Regions from separate parts of the Pseudoclavibacter sp. CFCC 13611 genome, predicted to be linked through region 2. Evidence: predicted binding sites of a transcription regulator. Region 2 holds the regulator's gene; the other holds the start of a gene.
The links. Region 2 encodes HspR, which represses chaperone genes until heat shock. Its sites were predicted from a motif close to AAGTTGAGTCNNNNNGACTCAACTT; they were not measured.
Positions count from the first base shown of each region.

Region 1: a site for HspR is predicted at 1,467-1,491, ahead of F8O08_RS03965 (ATP-dependent Clp protease ATP-binding subunit). Genes of this name have one in related genera too.

Region 1 is NZ_WBKE01000001.1:905,766-917,880, forward strand. Features, by position in the region: gene F8O08_RS03965 (ATP-dependent Clp protease ATP-binding subunit) at 1-1,398, opposite strand, end outside; gene F8O08_RS03970 (glycosyltransferase) at 1,571-2,779, shown strand; gene F8O08_RS03975 (exopolyphosphatase) at 2,776-3,732, shown strand; gene F8O08_RS03980 (sugar porter family MFS transporter) at 3,828-5,192, shown strand; gene F8O08_RS03985 (magnesium transporter CorA family protein) at 5,219-6,244, shown strand; gene F8O08_RS03990 (LysE family transporter) at 6,241-6,927, shown strand; gene F8O08_RS10805 (DUF2207 domain-containing protein) at 7,076-8,944, shown strand; gene F8O08_RS04000 (TetR/AcrR family transcriptional regulator) at 9,058-9,825, opposite strand; gene F8O08_RS04005 (AI-2E family transporter) at 10,066-11,142, shown strand; gene F8O08_RS04010 (uracil-xanthine permease family protein) at 11,281-12,115, shown strand, end outside.
Region 2 is NZ_WBKE01000001.1:182,801-194,915, reverse strand. Features, by position in the region: gene F8O08_RS00790 (CYTH and CHAD domain-containing protein) at 16-1,620, shown strand; gene F8O08_RS00785 (hypothetical protein) at 1,660-2,586, opposite strand; gene F8O08_RS00780 (DUF5666 domain-containing protein) at 2,963-3,577, shown strand; gene F8O08_RS00775 (threonine/serine ThrE exporter family protein) at 3,736-5,058, shown strand; gene F8O08_RS00770 (heat shock protein transcriptional repressor HspR) at 5,069-5,515, opposite strand; gene F8O08_RS00765 (DnaJ C-terminal domain-containing protein) at 5,537-6,559, opposite strand; gene F8O08_RS00760 (nucleotide exchange factor GrpE) at 6,680-7,348, opposite strand; gene dnaK (molecular chaperone DnaK) at 7,360-9,228, opposite strand; gene F8O08_RS00750 (endonuclease domain-containing protein) at 10,184-11,050, shown strand; gene F8O08_RS00745 (pseudouridine synthase) at 11,147-12,115, opposite strand, start outside.

The DNA.
Region 1 (12,115 bases), 720 kb from region 2:
GGCCTGGTCGATCAGGTCGATCGCTTTGTCGGGCAGACGACGGTCGGGCAGGTATCGGGCCGACAGACGCACGGCGGCGTCGAGCGCGGCATCCGTGTACCGCACGTCGTGATGCTCGGCGAAGGCGGGCGCGACGCCGTGCAGAATGCGCACGGCGACGTCCTCCGACGGCTCGTCGACGGCGACCGGCTGGAACCGGCGCTCCAAGGCGGGATCCTTCTCGATCCTGCGATATTCGTCGAGCGTGGTCGCGCCGATCATATGCAGCTCGCCTCGAGCCAGCCTTGGCTTGAGCATGTTGGCCGCGTCGAGGCCGTCGCCCATGCCGCTGCCGCCGGCACCGACGACCGTGTGCAGCTCGTCGATGAAGACGATGAGCTCATCGCGATGCGCGGTGATCTCGTCGAGCAGCTTGGTCAGGCGCTCTTCGAAGTCGCCGCGAAAGCGCGTGCCGGCCACCATCGACGCCAGGTCGAGAGAGACCAGGCGACGCCCGGCGATCGCGTGCGGAACCTCGTCGTCGACGATCGCCTGCGCGAGGCCCTCGACGACGGCGGTCTTGCCGACGCCGGCCTCGCCGACGAGCACGGGGTTGTTCTTGGTGCGGCGCGAGAGGATCTCGACGGTCTGCTCGATCTCGTCGGCACGACCGATCACCGGATCGAGTCGGCCGTCGCGTGCCTGTGCCGTCAGATCGGTGCCGAAGCGATCGAGCATCGGGGTCTGCGATGTGGCGGATGCATCAGTCTGCTCCGCATCGCCGCCTGCGTCCGCCTCCGATGAGCCGGAGTTCGCAGCCGCAGCGTCGTCGACGGGTGCCACGTCATCGGGCTGCCGGGCAGACTGCCGCATCGAATCGATCAGCGACTGCGCGGTCACGCCGAACCCTGCCAGGATCTGTGCGGAAGGCGCATCCTGTGCGAGCACGAGTGCGAAGAAGAGATGCTCCAGATCGACATAGGTCGAACCCGAGGCGCGGGCGACCTGGAAGGCATGGAAGAGGGCGCGCTGCAGCGAGGGCGTGACGTCGGGGGCCTCGGTGACGGTCGCGCCGTCACGAGCGACGGGCAGCCGAGCTTCGACCTCGTGAGCGAGCTGCTGAACGCTCACGCCCATGCGGGTGAGCACGTCGTGCACTGGGGCGTTCTCGGCGAGCACGCGCAGCATGTGCAGGGCGTCGACCTCGGTCTGACCTCTTCTGACCGCGTACGATCCGGCCTCGGCCAGAGCCTGCTGTGTGCGCTGGGTCAGAAACCTGCTGATGTCGATGGTGCGCTGGCCTTCGGCAGCCTGCTGCCGTGCCTGCTGTGCGTTCAGGTAGCGTGCGAGAAACTCGTCGAATGATCCCTGCCCGCTCGGTTCGCGTTCGCTCCCGTTCTGGGGGTTGTTCTCTGGCACAGTACCTCCTCGTCGGTGTCTGCGAGGGCGATACCGATCTGACAGTCGTTCAGACGTCGCCACCCTCAAAGTTGAGTGCCGTACGCTCAACCTAACGTCCGGGTGTCGCAGGTATTCCCCTGCGTCGCTTCCGTTCGCGGCATCACGAGCGCCATGCCTTAAACTGAACGGCATGCCCTCCGCCAGCCCGCTGCGCATCGCCATGATCTCGCTGCACACGAATCCCTATGGCGACCCCGGCACGGGCGACGTCGGCGGCATGAACATCGTGATCCAGCACCTTGCGGCCGAACTGGCCGCGCTCGGTCACCAGGTCGATGTGATCACACGCCGCAGCGCTCCCGAGCAGCCCGACGCCATCGAGCTCGCCCCCAGACTCATGCTGCGCACGATCACGGCCGGGCCCGAGCATCCGCTGCCCAAAGCCGAGCATGAGGCGTACATCGACGCCTTCGCCGGGCAGCTGCGGGCACTCGGCGACTACGACGTGATCCACGCGCATCACTGGTACTCCGGTCTGGCGGCCCTGCCCGTCGCTCGGGAATGCGGCGCTGCGCTGCTGCAGAGCTTTCACAGCATCGCGGCAGACGCCGACACCGCACTCGACAACGGCGAGCCTCCCGAGGCGCCCGGGCGTCTCTCGGCAGAGCGCACTCTCGCACGCGAGGCCGATGCGGTGATCACGGTCAGTCATGCCGAGCAGCGCACCGTGGTCGAGCGGCTGGGCGGCGAGCCATCGCGGGTGCACGTGGTGTCTCCCGGTGTGGATGCTCGGTGCTTCCACCCGGGAGAGGCCGCCGTTCCGAGATACGTCGCCGCCGCAGCCCGCATCGAGCCGCTCAAAGGGCTCGACCTCGCCGTCGCCACGATTGCGTCGACTGACGACTCGCTGCGCCCTGATCTGCGCATCGCGGGCGGGCCGAGCAGCCAGGACGGCGGCTGTCTGACGGCTCTGCGCCGACAGGCCGCCGACGCGGGCATCGGCGACCGGGTGCACTTCGACGGCGCGATGTCGCACGCCGAGCTGGCCGATCTGATGCGCGGTGCCTCGGTGTTCCTGGTTCCGTCGCACTCTGAGACCTACGGCCTGGTCGCACTCGAGGCAGCCGCAAGCGGGGTGCCGGTGATCGCGATGGCCACGGGCGGCCTTCCCGAGGCGGTGCACGACGGCGAGACCGGTCTGCTCATGCGCGATCGCTCGCCCGAGACCTGGGCGCGCGCGCTGACCCGGCTGCTCGACGACGCCGAGCTGCGCGAGCGCATGGGGCATGCAGGCCGCGCACTCGCTCTGCAGCGCAGCTGGGCGAAGAGCGCCCGACGGCTCGTGCAGATCTACTGTCAGCAGCGTCGGATGACGCGCTCGACGGTGCAGCCGGTATGACCGCTCGCGAACGCGTCGCCGCCATCGACTGCGGCACGAACACCGTGCGCCTGCTCGTGATCGAGGGGCCCGCACCGACGCGGGAGCTCGTGCGCCGCACACGCACGATCCGTCTCGGCGAGGGCGTCGACCGCACGCATGCCTTCGCACCGGCGGCGCTCGACCGCCTTGGCGTCGCCTTGGCAGACTACCGCCGCGATCTGACGCGTCTCGGCGTCGCAGACGACCGGCTGCGCTTCGTGGCGACGTCGGCGAGCCGCGACGTGCATGACGCGACACTGCTGCGCGACGTCGTCGAATCGACTCTCGGCGTACGACCCGAGATCATCAGCGGTGTCGAAGAGGCCGACCTCTCGTACGCCGGAGCACTCACCGGAATGCCGGCACAGCCCATGACGCTGGTCGTCGACCTCGGCGGCGGCTCGACCGAGCTCGTCGTCGGACGCAACGGCCGACCGATCGCGGCATGGTCGATGAACGTGGGCGGCGTGCGCCTCACCGAGCGACACCTCGATGCGCACCGGCCGATGTCGGCGGCACAGCACGCGGCGATGGTCGCCGACGTCGACTGCGCCCTCGACGAAGCCGAGGCCCATGTGTCGCTGGCCGGCGTCGAGCGGGTCATCGGCGTCTCTGACTCGGTCGGCGTGATCGCAGCGGTGACCGCCGGCGTGCGTGCCGAGCGCTTCGGCGAACTGTCGGGCGGATGCTGGAGTCTCGACGCGCTGCAGGCCGCCTGCACCCGTCTGATCGCCGCCGATCCGCATGCGCTTGCCGAGATGGGCGTCGACCGCACACGCGCTGACCTGGTCTCCGCAGCCGCGGTGATCTGGTCACGGGTGAGCGCGCGCATCGCCGCCCGCTCGCACTGCGACCACGCCGTCTACAGCGAGCATGACATCCTCGACGGCGCCGCTGAGACGTTGCTGGCAGGCGGCCGAGATCGGCGATGAGCAGCTCACGGGGAAGGACGAGTGAGGAGCACCGCAGGTCGACGAAGCCGACATCTCGATCATCGCGCGGCAGGAGCGGATCGCCCGACCGACGCGTGACGACCATCGTGCTGATCGCGACGATGGGAGCCGTCGCCTTCGGCTATGACACGGGCGTGCTCGCGGGCGCGCTGCCGTTTCTCAGTCAGCCGCGAGACGCCGGCGGCCTGGGACTCGACGCTCTGGCCGAAGGCGTCGTCACATCGGCGCTCGTCTTCGCCGCGAGTCTCGGCGCCCTCGTCGGCGGGCGGCTCGCAGATCGCCTCGGACGCCGCCGAACCCTGCTCTTCGTCTCGCTCGTCTTCGCCGTCGGCGCACTGGGCACCGGGCTTGCGCCGAGCGTCGAGGCGCTGGTGGGGTGTCGGGTGGTGCTGGGCCTCGCCGTGGGAGCCAGCTCGACGATCGTGCCCATCTTCATCGGCGAGATCGCCCCGGCGCGGCGGCGCGCGGGGCTGGTCACCCGAAACCAGCTGATGATCGTCACCGGGCAGCTGCTCGCGGCCGTGGCGAACGCCGCGATCGCGCAGGCGTCGTCTGACGGTGAAGCGTGGCGACACATGCTGCTGGTCAGTGCGACCCCGGCCCTGCTGCTGTTCGCCGGGCTCTGGTTCGTCCCGGAGTCGCCGCGCTGGCTGGCGACGCACGGTCGCCCCGAGGCTGCGCGCCGTGTGCTCGAATCGATTCGCAGCACCGGCGAGAGCGAGCGCGAACTGCAGACGATCACGGCGCTTCGCCCCCGAGCCAATGAGTCTGCAGGTGCGACGCAGAGAACGGATCGGCACCCGATGCGGGCCCGCTGGGTGCGCCGTCTCGTGCTGATCGGTGCCGGTCTGGGCATGGTCTCCCAGCTGACCGGCGTGAACTCCGTGATGTACTTCGCACCGAGCATCCTCGCGACCAGCGGGCTCGGCACGCAGGCGGCGCTCACCGCGACCATCGCCACGGGAGTGGTCTCGGTGCTCGCGACGCTCGTCGGCATCCGCGTGCTGCGTCGTCTCGGCCGACGCCCGATCATGATCACCGGGCTGATCGGCGTCGCCTCGTCGCATCTGCTGCTGGGCCTCGCCTTCGCCCTGCCGTTGGGACCGGCCCAGCCCTGGCTCGTGCTCGCCCTCATGCTGGTGCTGCTCTGCTTCGTGCAGGCGATGGTGTCAGTGGTGTTCTGGCTGATGACGGCCGAGCTGTTCCCGCTGCAGGTGCGGGGACTGGCCGCAGGTGTGGCGGTCTGCGTGCAGTGGCTGTCGAACGGCGTCGTCGCGCTGCTCTTTCCGCTGGCCTTCGCGCACCTGGGCGGCGACGTCTACTTCGTCTTCGCCGCGGTTAACGTGCTGAGCGCATGGTTCGTCTGGCGTGCGCTGCCCGAGACGCGAGGGCTGGCGCTCGAAGAGGTCGAGAGGATGCTGCGCCGACGTCTCAGCTGAAGCGATCGACTGCGTAGACTCGGTTCATGCGCTCTGAGACCGACCCTGAGAAGACCGGTGCGAGTTCGACCGACTGCACACCTGAGATCCGCGTCTACCGCGGTGGCCGACTCGAACGGGAGACCACCTTTCTGACCGAGATCGAGCACCTGCAGCACGACGCCGAGCGCACCACGTGGGTCGATCTGCCGACGGCCGATCATGAGGCGCTCGTGCAGATCGCGCAGACGCTGCATCTGCATCCGCTCGCCATCGAAGACGTCGAAGAGAGCCATGAGCGTGCGAAGCTCGTTCGCTACGAGACGCATCTGTTTCTGACGCTGTATGCGATGGCTGCGCCGAACGACGTCGAGTCCGAGCTCGAACGGCATCAGATCGACATCTTTCTGACCAGAAACGTCGTGGTGACCGTGCGACACGGCGACGGCTTCGATCTCGGCGGTGCACGACTGGCCTGGGAGGCGCATCCGACGCTGCTGGCGATCGGCGGCATCACGGTGCTCTGGGCGATCGTCGATCAGATCGTCGACACCCATTTCGACACCGTGCAGCAGCTTGACGAGAGCATCGACGCTCTCGAAGACGAGCTCTTCGGCGACACGCCGGACTCCCGCGGCATCCAGCTCAACGCCTATCATCTGCACAAGCGTCTGGTCACCCTGCGTCGGCTGGCGCTGCCGACCAGAGAGATTCTCAGCAGCGTGATCAATCGTGCCGAGCCGCCGCTGCCCGATGCGCTGCGGCCATACTTTCTCGATGTCTATGATCACGTGCTGCGCGTGAGCGACTGGACTGACTCGCTGCGAGACCTGGCCAGCACCATCATCGACACGAACCTCTCGAGCCAGAGCAACCGGATGAACCTGGTGATGAAGAAGCTCACATCGTGGGCGGCCATCATCGCCGTGCCGACGCTGATCACCGGCTTCTTCGGCATGAACGTGAACTTTCCCTATTTTCAGACCGATGTCGGTGCGGTGATCGCCGTGACGCTGATCGCGCTGACCTCGGTTGGGCTCTACGCCTGGTTCAAACGCCTGGACTGGCTATGAGCCCGGCGGTCTGGGGAGCACTGCTTGCCGCGTCGATCATGGTGAGCCTCACCCCGGGCGCCGGAGCCATCTCGACGATGACGAATGCGCTGAACGTCGGGTGGCGCCGGTCGATCTGGGGCGTGCTCGGCCAGCAGATCGGTCTGCTCATTCTGCTGGTGATCGTGGCCTGCGGGCTGGGTGCGCTGCTCGCACACGCGCCGGGAGTCACCACGGCGATCCGCTACGCCGGCGCCGCCTACCTCGGCTACCTCGGGGTTCGGCAGCTGCTGCTCGCGCGCGCCGTCGGTCGGGTCGCCCAAGACGAGGACACCGACACCGGCGCGGCTGCCGAGAACCAGGCCGCCGATTCGGGGGATGCTGCCGGCGTCAGCCGATACCTGCGACCGGGCGCGATGGTGATGCGCGGAACCTGGGTGAACCTCAGCAACCCCAAGGCGATCATCTTCTTTCTGGCCTTCATGCCGCAGTTCATCGATGCGTCGAAACCGGTCGTGCTGCAGTATGCGGCGGTCATCGTCACCATGATCGTCGTCGACATCTGTGTGATGTGGGGCTTCTTCGCTCCTGCCGCACGCGCGGTCGGGCGATTCGCGCGAAACGCGCATGGTCAGCGTGTGATGAATGCGGTGTTCGGGGTGCTGTATCTTGCGGTCGGCGTGCTGCTGATCTTTCTGCACTGAGGCCTGCCTCAGCGCGACGTAATGTGCGATTCGTCGTGCGGGTGATCGGGCGATGTCGGCGCGACGAAGTACCATGGGCGGCATGAGGCCGATGCGAACGACCCAAAACTCCGCACCGACACCAGGCATGTCGCACACGCACAGATTGGTGAGCACGTCGAGATCGCTGCGTCTGCCGAGATCGAGCCTGGCACGACTCTCGGCTCTGCTGCTGGCGGCCACGCTGCTCGCGTTGGCGCTGCTGGCGACGTCCGTCAGACCGGCAGCGGCATCCGTCGACGACTTCAGCTTCGAATCGATGTCTGTCGACTACCACCTGAGCCGCGATGCCGACGGCAGAGCCCGAATCGATGTCACCGAGACTCTCGTCGCCGACTTTCCGAGCTTCGATCAGAACCGCGGTCTCGTGCGCAAGATTCCCCTCGACTATGACGGGGTGGCGCTCGACCCGACGGTCACGGCGGTGTCCGATGACGCCGGCCGCGCAGTGGTGTACGACACCAAGCGCGTCGGAGGCCAGCTCGAAGTGTCTCTCGGCTCAGACGAGTTCGTGCACGGCAGGCAGACCTACGTGCTGAACTACACCATGCAGAACACCGTGCGTCACTTCGCCGACACCGACACCGACGAGTTCTACTGGGATGTCAACGGCGAGAGCTGGCAGCAGTCCTTCGGGGTCGTCTCCGCGACGCTCACGGTCGATCCCTCGCTCGTCTCCGCCCTGAACGGCCAGGCCTCCTGCTACCAGGGCGCACACGGCTCGACCGCGCGCTGTCAGATCGTGCGTCTCGAAGACGCGGGTGACGCTGCCGCCCGGTTCACCGCGCAGACTGACGGTGGGCTCGCCCCCGCGCAGACGATGACCATCGCGGTCGGCTTCGCCCTGCAGACCTTCGTGATTCCCGAACCTCCCTCACGGGCATGGTGGACGACATGGCTGCCGCTGGGGCTGAGCGCAGTCGCTCTCGGGCTCGCCGTCGCCCTGGTCGTCGTGCGAAGCCGCCGGTGGCGGGACGCCCCGGGGCGTGGAGTGATCGTTCCGGAGTACGCACCGCCCGCTGGGCTTCCGATCGTCGCCGGGGCCGACCTGGTCAACCGGATGAACAGCTGGATGCCGGCCGCAGTCATCGACATGGCGGTTCGCGGCGTCGTTCGCATGGTCGACATCGAACATGTCGGCATGTTCGGCGCCAAGAGACCGAGCTTCGCGATCGAGATGGTCGACCCCAATCGAATGCAGGCTCATGACGCAGAGGTGCTCGCCGTGCTGGCCGGGCCTCGTCAGCTGCAGCCGGGTGAGCGCGTGGCCATTGAGACGAAGCCCGACCAGCACCGTGCCGAACGTGCGCAGGCGGTGATCGCCGATGTTCAGCAGCGACTCCTCGCCGGCGGGTTCCGAGCCGTACCGACCTCCACGCTGCCGCTTGCCCTGCGAGTGTCAGGGTGGGGCATGATGGCGATCTCCGCCGCGTACGGGCTGTGGGCGCTGGTGCAGGCCGAACGCATCACCTGGTGGCTCATCGCAGCCGGGTTGGCCACGGTGGGGTCGCTGATGCTGCTGTTCGTGGCCCTGCCTCGTCCGAAGACGCTGACCGAAGCGGGTGCCGAGGCAAGAGACGAGGTCAAAGGCCTGAAGATGTACATGGAGCTTGCCGAGCGAGATCGCTTCGCCGTGCTGCAGAGTGTGCAGGGCGCCGAACGCATCGATCTGTCCGACGGCTCGACCAGTGTGCGTCTGAACGAAAGGCTGCTGCCGTGGGCGGTGCTCTGGGGCATCGAAGGCACTTGGGCGAAGCAGCTGCAGGTCGACTACGAGCGCACCGGCAGCCAACCGGGGTGGTATGACTCGATGACGCCGTTCACTGCAGGAGTCCTCGCTTCCAGACTCGCCGCGTTCAACACCGCTGCGACCACTTCGGTGCAGCCGCCCACCTCAGGAGGCAGCTTTTCTGGTGGGGCAGGGGGCGGGGGCTTCGCAGGTGGTGGTGGCGGTGGCGGCGGCGGTGGCGGCCGTTAGCGCTACCGGGTCGCTGCAGCGGCGATCATCGCTCCTGCCATCGTCGACTGCACAGACGCGTCTGCTCTCGAACCGCATCAGATGACGGGGCACTGCTGCAATCGAAAGAAGGGTCAGATGCGATTCTGTCGATGCCGTTTCAGAGCCTGCTGCACCACTGTGCCCACAGTAGACATTGGCGCATCGACGCCGAAGACCACGACGACCGATTCGGCGTCTGAGACGGTCGGCAGCTGAGGGCGGTCATGATTTCCCTCGGCTGCCGACGATTGTGGCTGCGCCTGTGACGGCTCGCCGACGACGGGCGCGAAGATGGTGAGCAGACGATCGAGTTCGACGCTCAGGTCTCGACGGGCCTGGTCTGGTGAGAGCTGATCTCGAATGGCCTGCCGCAGCACGGCATTGTGCGTGGTCGCGACGACGTCGGCGAACTGCAGAGCCTCGATATGTCGCAATGCGGGCAGCTGCTCGCGCAGATATCTGTCGAAGGCCTTCTGATATCGCGTGATGGTAACGATCTCACGATCTCGCAGTTTGTGCGTGGCTCGCACGATGCGATCACGCGAGCGGATGCTGGGAAGACGGGCCAGAAAACGATCGAGCACCAGCAGTGCGGCGTCGATCACGTCTCTGCGTGCGTCGACGGTGACCACCTCACCACGCAGACGTGCGGCGAAGAAGGCATCAACCTGTTCGAGGATGTCATCATGGTCGGCGAAGATCACATCGTCTTTGGTCCCGAACTGACGAAAGAACGTGCTGCGTGACACATGGGCTGCGGCAGCGATGTCGGCGGCGCTCACCTCGTCATATCCCCGGGCGGTGAACAGTGCGAGGGCGATATCGGCCACTTCGACTCGACTCAGCGATGCGGTGCTCATTCGGTCACGCTACCACGCAGGTGCACCCAAGAAATGACACCGCCTCGCATGATCCATCGCAGCAGGCGTATGCCACGCAGTGCTTGGGAAAACCATCCACCGTCGCCGACCTCGTCCGGAGCCTCGCCGAAGCCGACGTCGTCGCCGGACGGTGGGTCTGGAAGACTGGAAACGTTACGTTTAGTTCTCGGATAGGCACGCCCTACGCTGAGAGCGGATGTCTGCAAGCAGGAGGATCATATGTCGACCCCGGAACCAGCGACACGCGCAAAATGGCTGCCCCGCGGCCCCGGCGTGATGTCCGGCTTCTCGACGACGGTCGGCGTGCTGCTGGCAGTGCTTCTGGCCGCTGTCGTCGTCGCGATCATCAAGCCGCTGACCCTGGTGTTCTTCGCCCTCTTCATCACACTCGGACTGGAGCCGGTGATTCGCTGGCTCGAGAGCAAGGGGATGAAGCGCCCGCTGGCGCTCGGCACGGTGCTCGGCGTCGGCCTGCTGATCTTCGGCGTGGTCGTCTGGATGATCGTGCCCGGCATCGTGAAGCAGGTCGGCCAGTTCGTCGACACGGCGCCAAAGAGCTTCGACGAAGTCAGCCAGCGGCCCTGGTTCCTGCACGTGGACGAGCAGTTCAACGGAGCCGCGACCACGACGCTGCACACGATCGAGACGCAGGTGACGAACCCCGACTTCTGGTGGGGCGTCGGCGGTGGAGCCTTCGAGATCGGCCGCGGCGTGGTCGACGCCATGACCGGCACGATCTTCGTGCTGATTCTGACCCTGTACTTCGTGGTCTCCCTCGATCGCATGAAGCAGGCGTTCTCTCTGCTGGTGCCGAAGACGAAGCGGGCGAACGTCATGGACATCACCGAAGAGATCACCGGATCGGTCGGCAGCTACCTCGGGGGCATGGTCGTGCTGGCCTTCTGCAACGCGGTCTTCAGCCTGATCGTGATGACCGTCTTCGGCGTTCCGTTCTCGCTCGTGCTCGCCATGCTCGCGCTGTTCATCACGATGATCCCGCTCATCGGCAGTGTGATCAGCACCGTGCTGATCACTGCGGTCGCCCTGCTCAGCTCACCGCTCACCGCGGTGTTCGTCGCCGTCTGCCTGATCATCTACATGCAGGTCGAGGCATATGTCCTGACTCCGCGCATCGTCGGCAAGAGCGTCAACATTCCCGGATCGCTCGTGCTGATCGGCGCGATGGTGGGTGCGACGCTCGCCGGACTGATGGGGGCGCTCGTCGCCTTTCCCGTCGCCGCTTCGATCCTCATCATCGTCAAACGCGTGATCGTGCCCGCTCAGGAGCAGCGCTGAACTGCCCGGCGATGTAACCTGCGCGCAACGCAGGTCGGCGTAGAATCTCCCCTCGGCGTGGCAGGCTCACGACTCTGCGTCGAGCCTGGAGCAGGAGAGCTCCTGTTCCTCGCCGCTTCATGACATTGAGGAGACGACATGGCTCGAGGAGCTTTCGACTGGCGGCTGCACGGAGACGGCGTGCACATCGGACCGGGCGAGGCGGTGGCTCCCGACGAGCGACTGACCTGGCCGCGCACGATCGGCATCGGCACCCAGCATGTGGTCGCCATGTTCGGCTCGACTTTCCTGGTGCCGCTGCTCACCGGATTCCCACCGGCGACGACCCTGCTGTTCTCCGGCCTCGGCACCATCATCTTCCTGCTGCTGACCCGAAACCGGGTGCCCAGCTATCTCGGATCGAGCTTCGCCTTCATCGCCCCGATCGCCGCGGCGCAGAGCGAGCACGGGTACGCGGGCGCGCTCGGCGGCGTCGTGATCGCCGGTGCCACGCTGTTCGTCATCGGTTTGATCGTGCAGTGGGCGGGCGTTCGATGGATTGAGTGGCTGATGCCGCCTGTCGTCACCGGTGCGATCGTCGCTCTGATCGGCCTGAACCTCGCACCCAGCGCCAAGGCGAACTTCGAGGTTGCCCCAATCACCGCGCTGGTGACACTGGGAGCGATCATCCTGTGGGGCGTGCTCTTCCGTGGGTTCCTCGGTCGTCTGTCGATTCTGTTCGGCGTGGTCATCGGCTACGTCACTGCGGTCGTCCGCGGTGAGGTCGACTTCTCGGCCATCGCCGACGCGGCATGGTTCGGACTGCCGCACTTCCAGACGCCCACCTTCCACATCTCGACCGTGGGCCTCTTCGTGCCCGTCGTCTTCGTGCTGATCGCTGAGAACATCGGACATGTGCGGTCGGTCGGCATGATGGTCGGCCGAAATCTCGACGACAACATCGGTCGTGCGCTGATCAGCGACGGTCTTGCCA
Region 2 (12,115 bases):
GGCTAGTCTTGGAGCATGACTGCAACCTCCGATTCTGCTGGCGAACGCCACGTCGAGATCGAGCGCAAGTTCGACGTTCCCGGCGCCGCGGCTCTGCCCGACCTCACCGTGATCGACGTCGTGGCGCATGCGGTCACTCCAGAGCCAGCACATCTCGACGCCATCTACTACGACACCCCCTCGCTGACGCTGATTCAGGCGAAAGTGGCGCTGCGCCGTCGCACCGGCGGCCACGATGCCGGCTGGCACGTGAAGACCACCGGTGAGCACGGGCGCATCGAGCGGCACTGGCCCATAGACTCGGCCGCCCCCGACGAGATTCCTGTCGGCGCACTGCGTCTGGTAGAGGCCTGGGCCAAGCCCGAGGAGCTGGCCCCGGTCGCACGCATCGAGACCACACGCACGGCCACCGAGCTGAGTGACGCCGAACGACGACCGCTCGCCGAGATCGCCGACGACGAAGTGCGCACCACCGACCTGCGCGACGGCTCGGTGCGACAGTGGCATGAGTGGGAGGCCGAGCTCGACGAACGCCTCGACGACGCTCCCGGCAGCTCCGGCGCACTGCTGCTGCAGACCGTCTCCGATCGTCTGATCGAAGCGGGAGCCCGCCCCTCGTCGGCCGTGGCGAAGCTGCAGCGCGCGCTCGGCCTCGACCGAGGCGCACAGGCGACGGCCGCGCAGACCGTCGCGCACATCGCGCAGGGGCTGGCCGTCGAGCTCGACTCGCGCCTCGACGACGCGATCGCCGACCGACCCGACGGCGTGCATCAGGCTCGAATCGTCATCCGCCGGCTGCGCAGTCTGCTCGACGTCTACGGTGTCTTCGTCGACCCGGCGATCGTGCGGGCCACCCGCCGCCACCTCAAACGTCTCGGCGACGATCTCGGTGCTGCCCGCGACGCCGAGGTGCGTGCCCGCGACGCCGAGCAGCAGGTGCTGCAGCTGCAGGGTGTGCCCGCGGCGAGGCGTCTGGTCGGCCGTCTGTCAGAACCGGCATGGCGTCTCTACGCCGTGGAGCACGCTCGGCTCACTGCCGATCTCACCGACGAACGTCGCAACGACATCGCCGAGCAGCTTCGGCGTCTGACCGATCCCAAAGCGGCCTCACCCGAGGGCCAGACGGATGCCGTACCCGCGCTGCGTGCACAGCTCGCAGAGGCAGTCGCTTCGTTCGTCGCAGACGACCACTGTTTGGTCGAGGTCTGGGATCGACTCCCACCCACGGGAGCCGGGGTGCGCGCACGCCTGCGGTTCGAGCACGCCCTGCACGAGGTGCGCAAAGACGCCCGTCGCATCCGGTATGCGGCCGAGGCGATCTCGCTCGGGCTCGCCGACACTCCGGTGCGGGTGCTGGAGCGCACAGATGCGAAGCGCCTGGCGAAGGCGGCGAAACGACTGCAGGATCTGCTCGGCGACCACCGCGACGACGCGCTCTTCGCCGACCACGTGCTGCATGTGGCAGCAGACGACGAACGAGCACGCACGACACAGCGTGCTGCACTTCCCTACTATCTGCTCGCTCTGCGCGCCCGTGAACGCGGGGCCGAGGCGCTCGGCCGCTACGGCGAGGCCCGAGACGAGCTGCTCGCCTCGGCGAGCGCCGCGCTCGACGACTGATCCCGACCGTGCTCGCCGGTCAGCCGGATTCCGCCGGAGTCAGGCCTGTGCCTCCACCGGCCGCAGCTGATGCAGCGCAATGGTCACGATCTGCGCCGGGCGCAGCGTGCCCATCTCAAGCACGCGGGCGTGATCGATGCGCTGGCCGACGCCCGATGGCGATGTCTCCGCAGCCTCCTTCCCCGGGTCGGCAGATCGGTCTGCGGCGACGCGGCCGGCACGCGGCATCCCAGCGCTGCTGCGCAGGGAGGATCGCCAGCCGCTCCGGTGCGGCACTCGCACGCCGATCGCTCGATCAGTGGCCGGGTTCACCAGCACCACGTCGCAACTCGCCGCTCCCTGCGTGCTGAACTGAACCGGGGCGGGCAGCACCACGACATCCGGATCGATCTGAGCGACCTCGAGCAGATCGTCGAAGGCGCGCATCTGCGTCACCAGCGCGGAATACCAGTCGTCGAGCTCGGCGACATCGTCGGCCGCGAACTCGCCCGAGGTCTCGATGCCTCGGTGGGCACCGCTGAGCCGATCGATGTCGGCGCGAATGGCAATTCTGGCGCTGGCCGTCGCATCGGCCACGCCCTCTCCGCTTTGCCGACGTGCCCCGCGGCTCTCGGCACTCCTCGCAAGACGCAGCCACGCGGCGCCGAGATGCGTGTTCATACGATGAAAAGCCATCTCGGCGAGCGCCGTCATCACTTCGGCGTCAGATGCTTCGAGGGTGTGGCTCAGCTGCCGCATGAGCACGTCTCCCACTGTCTCGAACCACCCTTGGTACGCGGTCTGCAGCGTCTTCACGCGCGCACGCAGCGCCCCTTCCGGCTGCCCGTCGAGAGATTGGCACAGCACTTCTCCCCACGCACCTGAGAACGTTCGCGCCGGCAGCATGATCGTGTCTATCTCGCTGCCGCGACGCTGCGGCACACGGTATGGCGTCTGGTAGGCGCGAGCGAACTCTTGAATCTGCATGGGGTCCTCCCTGTCGTGACGATGGTGGCCATTTCACAGTGTGATCGGTTCAGCTGGCCTCCGGCTGATGCCGAGCTGTGAAGTTCCTCGACTTCGATCATCAGACTGTCGCAGACCACCCGCGGCGGGCCGACCGACGTCTGCAGGCGACTGCCATTGCGCCCGAGTAGCGGTGGCGTTCTTCGAGTCAACGGCATCACTGATTGGCTCCGCTGGTTGGCTCGCACGAGAGGTGCTGGCTGCCCCACAAGAGAGAGACAGAGACGACACAGCAGTCGAAGATCCACCGGACAGTGTGCGCCGCAACACTGGGAATCACCAGCCCAGCGGCACTCATCGGTCACCGGCCGACACGCCTTGAGATGAAGGAGCAACCTTGACCACCCCGACGACGAACAACCGGCTCGGCGACGTAGACGGCGCCGAATCGCGTTCGACCCCACCCACCGCACCCGAGACCGCACAGCCGACCTCGCAGTCGAGATCGAAGGTCGGAAGGTGGCTCACCGGCGGGCTGACCGCCGTGATCCTCATCGGACTCGGATTCCTCGGAGGCACGGTCTTCGCTCAGGCGGCCTCCACCTCAGCCGGTTCGATACAGCAGGGGCCTGGCGGAACCGGCGGACAGGGAGCCCCAATGGGTGCATCCGATGGCGAGGCCGCATCCGGCGGCATGCTCAGCGGGCTGACCAGCGGCACGATCACCGGAGTCTCAGACGGGACCATCACGATCAAGACGCAGTCTGGCGAAACGACCACGATCAACACCGGATCAGGCACTTCAGTGACCACCACGCAGCAGGGCTCTGTCTCGGATCTGGCCGTCGGAGACTCGATCCGCGTCCAAGGCGAGGAGTCGAACGGCTCGATCATGGCTCAGTCGATCACCGAAGGCGATGACGCTGCGGACACGCCGATGGCTGGGACACAGAGCGGTCCGGGGCAAGGCGCGCCCGGTCCGCAGCAGAACTCGCAGAGCACCACGAACTGATCGTTCCTCCTGAGACCTGCCTTCCGCAAGCAAGTCGGAGGCACATCCTCTCTCATCTTCGCCAGAAGGCCTCTCGACCGGCAATCGCGCACGCTGGGTGGTCTCCGGCATTGGAACGCGTAGAACGGCCCACCGGCGGAAGCGGCACAATAGAAAGTATGAGTCCGTCTTCGCCCTCCCCAGATTCGACACCAGTCGACCCGACACCGACCGGCGAGATTCTGCTCGAGCCGATCCATCTGATCGAGAAGTCGAACGCGATCATGCGGCTGGGACGGATGATGCTGCAGGCGAGCTCGAGCTCGTTCCGCGTCAAGCAGGCCATGTCACGCGCCGCCCAGGCATTGGGCATGACCTCACTGCACACGCAGATCACCGCCACAGAGATCGTCTGCACGTTCTTTCGCGGCGCCATCTTTCGCACGCGTGTCGCTGAGGCACGAGTCGGCGGGGTCGATGCCGATCGCATCGTCGAGTTGGAGCGACTCTCACATCACATGCCGCAGGGAATGCTGGCAGAGGAGCTGAACCGGCGTCTCGACGTCATCGAGAAGAGGCCTCGACACTATCCGACGTGGCTGACGCTGATCGCCGCGATAATGGCCTGCTCGGGGTTCGCGTTTCTGAACAACGGCGGGTGGCAGGAGTGCGTCGGAGTCGCGCTGTCCGTGTCGATCGCACAGTGGCTGCGCGTGACGCTGGTGAAGCTGCGCATCAACCAGCTCGCGATGTATGCGGTCTGCGGCCTCATCGCCAGTCTCTGCTACGTGCTGTTCACCGGCATCCTGTCGGCGGTGAGCGGGCACGTGAGCCCGCTGCACGATGCCGGCTTCACCTCGGCGCTGCTGCTGCTCGTGCCGGGCTTTCCGCTGGTGACCGCGACCCTCGATCTGGCTCGGCTCGATCTCAACTCGGCGATCGGCCGCCTCACGTTTGCCGGGCTGGTGCTGATGTCGGTGTCGTTCGGCGCGTGGGCGGTCGCCATGATGTTCGATCTGCAGCCGACTGCTGCGCCGACTCCCTCGACCTGGCCGGTCTGGATCGTCATCGCATCACGACTCGTCGCCGGCTTCGTCGCCGTCACAGGATTCGCGATGATGTTCAACACCCCGTTCAGGCTCGCTCTGAGCGCAGCCTGGATCGGCGCGGTCGCGAACGTGTTCCGTCTGACGACGGGCGACATGGGCTGGCCGCCGCAGGTGTCGACGGTCGTGGCCGCCCTGCTCGTGGGGCTGCTCGCCTACATGATCGCTTCGCGTCTGGAGGCCCCACGCATCACGCTGACCGTGCCCGCGGTGCTCATCATGGTGCCGGGTTCCAGCGCCTATCGCGCCCTGGTGTACCTAAACCAGGGCGATATCGTGCAGGCTGGCGGCTATGGTGTGCAGGCGCTCGCGACCATCGTGTCGCTGGCCGTCGGGCTGACCATCGCGCGCATGCTCACCGAGCGCGAGTGGTCGTTCGACGCCCTGCGCGGGTGAGGATGCGCTGTCAGGCCTCTGACGGCGGCTTCCGGCCGTTCTGACGGACCGGCCGCCATACGACGAGTTCGCCGCCCGTCGCCTGGACGCGACGGCGACCTTGGTCGAGCGTGACGATTTCACCGGCGATGCCGGCGGCGAACGTGCGAGCACCGGGGCGGTAGATGAGTGCATCGTCAAGAGCGGCCTCGAGCTCGGCCACACGACTCTGCAGCCTGTGCACCTGGTTCTCGAGATCGATCATGCGGCGAATGCCCTCTAGGCTCACGCCGGCGTTCGAGAGACGCTGCACCTCTCGCAGCTGCACGATGTCACGCAGCGAGTACCGACGGGAGCGACCCGCAGTGCGCTGCGGCTGCACCAGACCGATTCGGTCGTACTGCCGCAGCGTCTGCGGGTGCATGCCCGCCAGCTGTGCGGCCGCCGAGATGCTGAACAGATGCTCCGTCTCATCCATCATGGCGACTCACCTGCTCTCTTACTTCTCTTTGGCCTGCGCGTAGAGCTCTGCGCGCGGGTCGGCGTCACCGATCGCCTCGGTGAGGTCATCCAATGCCTTCTTTGCCGCGCTGTCGAGCTTGCTCGGCACCACGATCTGGACTTCTGCCAGCAGATCGCCGGTGTGCCGACCTGCCTTGACGCCCTTGCCTTTGACTCGCAGCACGCGGCCCGAAGGGGTGCCCGGGCGAATCTTCACCTTGACCGGTTCGCCGTCGTAGGTCGGCACCTGAACGGTGGCGCCCAGCGCCGCCTCGGCGAACGTCACCGGCAGCTCGACCCGCAGGTCGTCGCCGTCGCGTTTGAACACCGGGTGGGAGCCCACGTGCACACGCACGATCAAGTCGCCAGCCGGACCGCCGTTCTGACCGGGCTCGCCTTTGCCGCGAACCTTGATCTTCTGGCCGTCTCGAACTCCGGCCGGAACCTTCGTCTTGACGCGCTTGCCCTGCGGCGATGCCAACGACACCGTCGCGCCATGCACCGCTTGGGCAAAGGTCAGCTGGGCACGAGCTTCGACGTCACGACCGCGCTGCGGCGCAGCGCGGTATCCCTGACCGCCGAACCCTCCGGCGCCGGCTCCGCCGCCGAACAGTCCGCCGAAGAGATCCTCGTAGCCCGCACCTGCGCCGCCGGGCTGTCCCCCGGTCTGAAAGCGCACTCGCTGACCGCCGGGTGCCCCGGCACCTTGGCCGAACAGCCCGCCGAAGAGATCCTCGAACCCCTGACCGCCCTGGCCGCCGGCGCCCGCGGTGAAGCGCGCACCTCCGCCCATGGCCCGCAGCGCGTCATACTCCTTGCGCTGCTTGGGGTCAGAGAGCACCGAATACGCTTCGCTGATCTCTTTGAACTTGTTCTCTGCCGCAGCGTCGCCCGGGTTCGCATCGGGGTGATACTTGCGCGCCAGCTTGCGGTATTCCTTCTTCAGATCGGCGTCGGAGATGTCTTTCGACACTCCCAGCACGGCGTAGAAGTCCTTCTCAAGCCAATCCTGACTCGCCATGCCTCTCGCCTCCTTCTGTCGTCTTCATGTGTCGAGCGCCCCGTGACGGAAGGGATCCAGAGAGGATCCGCATCCCGCCACGGGGCGCGTTGCCCGTCGGGCGCATTCTCATGCGACCGATCACTCAGCAGGTGCCAGCACGACCACTTTGGCCGCGCGCAGCAGTGTGTCGCCCAGCTTGTAGCCGGGTTCGACGACCTCACCGATGACCAGCGCATCGACATCGGGGCTGGGCTGCTGCAGCACAGCCTCATGCTGGTTCGGATCGAACGGCTCGCCCTTCGCTCCGAAGCGCTCGATGCCGAGCCCCTCGCCGACGGCCCTCAGCTTCGACGCGATGGTCGCGAACGCCGTGCCCTCTGCGAGATCGCCGGCTTTCTCAGCCCGGTCGAGGTCGTCGAAGATCGGGAACAGTCGTTTGGCCGCATCGCCGACCGCACGCTCGCGATCGCGAATCTGCTGGGCCTCGGTGCGCTGGCGGTAGTTCTTGTACTCCGCCGCCAGACGCTGCAGCTCGTCCAACAGTTTGTCCTCGCGTGAGGCCTCGCCGTCAGCGTCTGCCGCGGCGCCCTCGGCGCTCGCGCCGGCATCCGCCTGATCATGCTCGCCTGCAGCCTGGTCAGCCTCGCCGGCGGGCCGGCCGGGGGCGGCGGATGCTGTGTCAGCACCCTGCGCGCCCTCGGTCTGCTGCCCGTTCGGCTGGGCCTCTGGCTGCTGGCTCGTCGGCTGGGCCCCGTCGTCAGGAAGCCCTGACTCGTTCGGAGTGCCAGCCACGTTGTTGTCAGCCATGGTGAATCGCCTTACTTCTTGTCGTCATCGTCGTCGACGACTTCTGCGTCGACCACGTCGTCGTCATCGCCCGACTTGCCGTCTGCCTTGGCCTCGCCGTCAGCAGCGCCAGCGGCGCCCTCTTCCTGCGCGGTCTTGTAGATCTCCTGGCCGAGCTTGACCTGCGACTCGTTCAGCTTGTCGAACGCAGCCTTCACTGCGTCGTCGTCCGAACCCTCAAGTGCCTTCTTGACAGCCTCGACATCAGCGGTGACCTCGGTCTTGACCTCATCAGAGAGCTTGTCCTCGTTCTCTTTGATGAGCTTCTCGATCGAGTAGGCCAGCTGCTCGGCGTTGTTGCGCACCTCAGCGGCGTCGCGACGCTTCTTGTCTTCGGCCTCGTTGTCCTTGGCCTCCTTGACCATGCGGTCGATGTCCTCCTGCGAAAGGCCGGAGCCACCCTGAATGGTGATCTCCTGCTCTTTGCCGGTGCCCTTGTCCTTAGCCGAGACCTTCACGATGCCGTTGGCGTCGATGTCGAAGGTGACCTCGACCTGCGGCACACCGCGCGGAGCCGGTGCGATACCGGTCAGCTCGAAGGTGCCGAGGCTCTTGTTGTCACGGGTGAACTCGCGCTCGCCCTGGAACACCTGGATGGCGACCGACGGCTGGTTGTCCTCAGCCGTGGTGAACGTCTCGCTGCGCTTGGTCGGGATGGCCGTGTTGCGCTCGATCAGCTTGGTGAAGATGCCGCCCTTGGTCTCGATGCCGAGGCTCAGTGGGGTGACGTCGATCAGCAGCACGTCTTTGCGCTCGCCCTTCAGAACGCCGGCCTGGATGGCTGCGCCGACTGCGACGACCTCGTCAGGGTTGACGCCCTTGTTCGGCTCTTTGCCGCCGGTGAGCTTCTTGACCTCTTCGACGACTGCCGGGATACGAGTCGAACCGCCGACGAGCACCACGTGGTCGAGATCCGAGACCTTGACGCCGGCCTCTTTGATCACGTCGGTGAACGGCTTGGCCGTGCGCTGCACGAGATCTGCGGTCAGCTCTTCGAACTTCGCGCGAGTGATGGTCTCGTCGAGGTTGGCCGGGCCGCTCTCGGTCAGTGACAGGTACGGCAGCTGCACGTGGGCGGTCGTCTGGCTCGACAGCTCTTTCTTCGCCTGCTCGGCGGCCTCTTTCAGGCGCTGCAGGGCGATCTTGTCACCCGAGACGTCGACGCCGCTGGCCTCTTTGAACTTCTTGATGAGGTACTCGACGACGCGCTGATCCCAGTCGTCACCACCGAGGTGGTTGTCGCCCGAGGTGGCCCGCACCTGAATGGTCGAGAAGTCGTCATCCTTGCCGACCTCCAGAAGCGAGACGTCGAACGTGCCACCACCGAGGTCGAACACGAGGATGAGCTCGTCTTCTTTGCCCTTGTCGAGGCCGTATGCCAGAGCGGCCGCAGTCGGCTCGTTGATGATGCGCAGCACGTTGAGGCCTGCGATCTCACCGGCCTCTTTGGTGGCCTGACGCTGGGCGTCGTTGAAGTACGCAGGCACGGTGATGACCGCGTCGGTGACCTTGTCGCCCAAGTAGCTCTCGGCGTCGGTCTTCAGCTTCTGCAGAATGCGAGCCGAGATCTCCTGCGGAGTGAACTTCTTGCCGTCGATGTCATCGGTCTTCCAATCGGTGCCGATGTGGCGCTTCACCGATGCGATGGTGCGGTCGACGTTCGTCACCGCCTGGCGCTTTGCGGTCTCGCCGACGAGCACCTCCCCGTCTTTGGCGAATGCGACCACTGATGGAGTGGTGCGGAAGCCCTCAGCATTCGCGATGACTGTGGGTTCGCCGCCTTCCAGAACCGCGACGACCGAGTTGGTGGTGCCGAGGTCGATTCCTACTGCACGTGACATTGTGTGTCCTTTCTGCTCGGCGAACCGAGCCACGCATGCACGGGCTCTGCACCCGCGCAATATAAGTCTTCTTCGATGACCTCCAGGTCATTTGCACATCAGCTTCTGATGTACACCCTTGAGTCATCTACGCTCAAGGTTACACAACGGCATCCCCTAGTCAAGCTATTCCCGAAATGTTGAGCAAAGTTCACTCAAGTTTCACAGGTCTTGGCAATCACACGAGCACGGAACGAACCCGACCGACCTCTCAGCGGTGGTTCTCACCCGCTCTCTCTGCGCATCCGCCGACAGCTCGAGCACCCCGCCGCCCCAACTCGCCCGGCCTAGGCGCCCAAGCTGCCCAACCAGCCAGCCCAAGCCGACCAACCAACCAACCAACCAACCAGCCAACCGGCCAACCAGCTCAGCCAACCAGCCCATCCCAGTCCTGCCCAGCCAACCAGTCCATCCCAGTCCAGCCCTGCCCAGCCAACCAGTCCATCCCAGTCCAGCCCTGCCCAGCCAGCCAACCAACCAGCCCAGATCTACGGCCGCGCGATTCCGCCGCATGCACACGATTCCGCCGCGCTGTACACATTTCCGCCCAAATCACCCCGATGTCGGCGGAACCGTACACATCTGAGCGGAACCGTACACATCTGAGCGGAACCGTACACACCCGTACCGACCAGCTGAGCGCAATCACACGCTCAATACCTCCCACTTGCGCAACCCACCCACAGCCACAACTGCACATACCCACGCTCGCGCGCAAACCCGCCCGCAGCCACAACTGCACATACCCACGCCCGCCCCACACCCACACCCACACCCACACCCACAGACACAGACACAGACACAGACACACCCAGTTCTGCACCCAGTTCTGCACAGCTGTGCGGGCACCATCGCTTTCACCACAGTGCAGCCGCCCCGCTGACACCTCAGGCCCCGGGGCACGACCATAGGCGACATGGCCATTCCATCAACACCATTCGGAGTATCCAACACACGAGCCCTGGCGCTTGCCGGCATCTCGCGACGCAGGCTCGACCAGCTCCTGCGGCAGAACGAGCTCGTCCGGCTCAGACAGGGCTGGTTCGCGACCACCGGCGCCAACGCATGGGTGGTCGCAGCCGTCAAGTTCGGCGGGCATCTCTCTGGGCTCCACCGGCTGAAACTGCTGCACAAAGACATCTGGCTGCCAGATCAGGCTCAGATGCATCTGCATGTCAACACCACGTTGCCGCCTGCCCCCGCCGCATCAGGCCATTTGGTGATAACCCACACCCACCCTCGTTACAATCGCACCGTCTTGCAGCATGGCGTCGTGCCTCCGGTGACCGCCCTGCGCCACGGCCTGAACGATGTGTCGATACCCGAGACCGTCGCGGTCGTCGATTCACTGCTGCGCCATGCCACGCTGCGCCCAGGCAACGGCGCGCGACGCCAGCTTGATCTGCACATCAGCACTGTGGATGTCATGGCCGAGTTGCGGCGCACTCCTCGCGGTCGCGCTGTGCTCGCGCTCGTCGACGCCCAGGCTGAGTCTGGTCTTGAGAGCATTGCTCGGGTGCTCTTGACTTTGGCGGGTCACCACGTTGAATCACAAGTTCTGCTCGACAACCGTCAGCGAATCGATCTCGTCGTCGATGGGGTGCTGGCCATCGAGCTCAATGGAGGCACGCATCGCGACGCCGAGCAGTTTCGGCGTGATCATGCGAAGGATATTGCCATCGAACGTGCCGGATATGTCAGCGCCAGGTACACCTATCATCAGATTCTGCATCAGTGGCCTGAGGTGTACCGCGACATCCTGAGTCGACTCGCTCGCGCCTGAGTCACCCGATCCAGGCCAGCACGCCGAAGCCAAGCAGGTGACGGTGCCAAGCAGGTGCAGGTGCAGGTGCCAAGCAGTTTACGAGACCAGTGCCCCTCACTCCCACTCTTGTACGCTGATCGGCAGCCGCCGCTGCGCCTCGAAGTGTCGAGCGACGCCATCGACCGGATCCGTGAACGACAGCTCGGCTGCCAGCAGCTGCAGCGGCTGCTCGAAGTCATCCGCAGGCGGCCCGCCGGGCCATGCCTCTCGAACCACCGGGTACAGCGGATCACCAAGAATCGGCGCCCCTAAACGGTTCATGTGCACTCGCAGCTGATGCGTGCGTCCGGTCGAGGGCTCCAGTCGGAAGACGCCGACGCCGGCGCCGACGCCAGCAGTCACGCCCTCGGCACCGCCGCAATTCGCCCCGGAACCAAAGAGTTCCTCCGATGCGGGTTCGGCGCCCGCGCGTTCAAGCGCACGCTCAAGCACGATGCTGCTGATCGCGTTGGCCTCGCCCGGCAGCTCCTCAGCCTGCCAGCATCCACGACGCTTCTCGACGCGGCTGCGCACTTCGACGGCCTGCCCGACCGTCCAAGACGGGCGCACACCGGCATCCCCCATTCTGCGCGGCGCACCCTCGCACAGAGGCATCAGCGCCACCCGCTCTGCAGACAGCTGGGCAAGCGCTCGGTAGACCTTGTGCACTTCACGCCGTTGGAACAGCGTCTGGTAGGCGCCGCGCCAGCGCCGCTCCGTCGTCAGCACGACGAGGCCCGAGGTGAGCCGGTCGAGCCGGTGCACCGGCTGCAGCTCTGGCAGGCCGAGTTCGGAGCGCAGCCGAGCCACGACCGTCTGCCGCACGTGCTGCCCGCGCGGAATCGTCGCCAGGAACGGAGGCTTGTCGATGACGATCAGCCGGGCATCTCGGTGCACGATGTGGATGCTGCCAGGCACCTCCGCCTCATCTGGCAGGTCACGCTCGAACCAGATCTCGGTGCGCGGGCGGTAGACATCGTCTGCGTTGACCGGCTGCCCGTCTGCATAGACATATCGTCCGTCGGCGAGGCCTGCATCGACCTC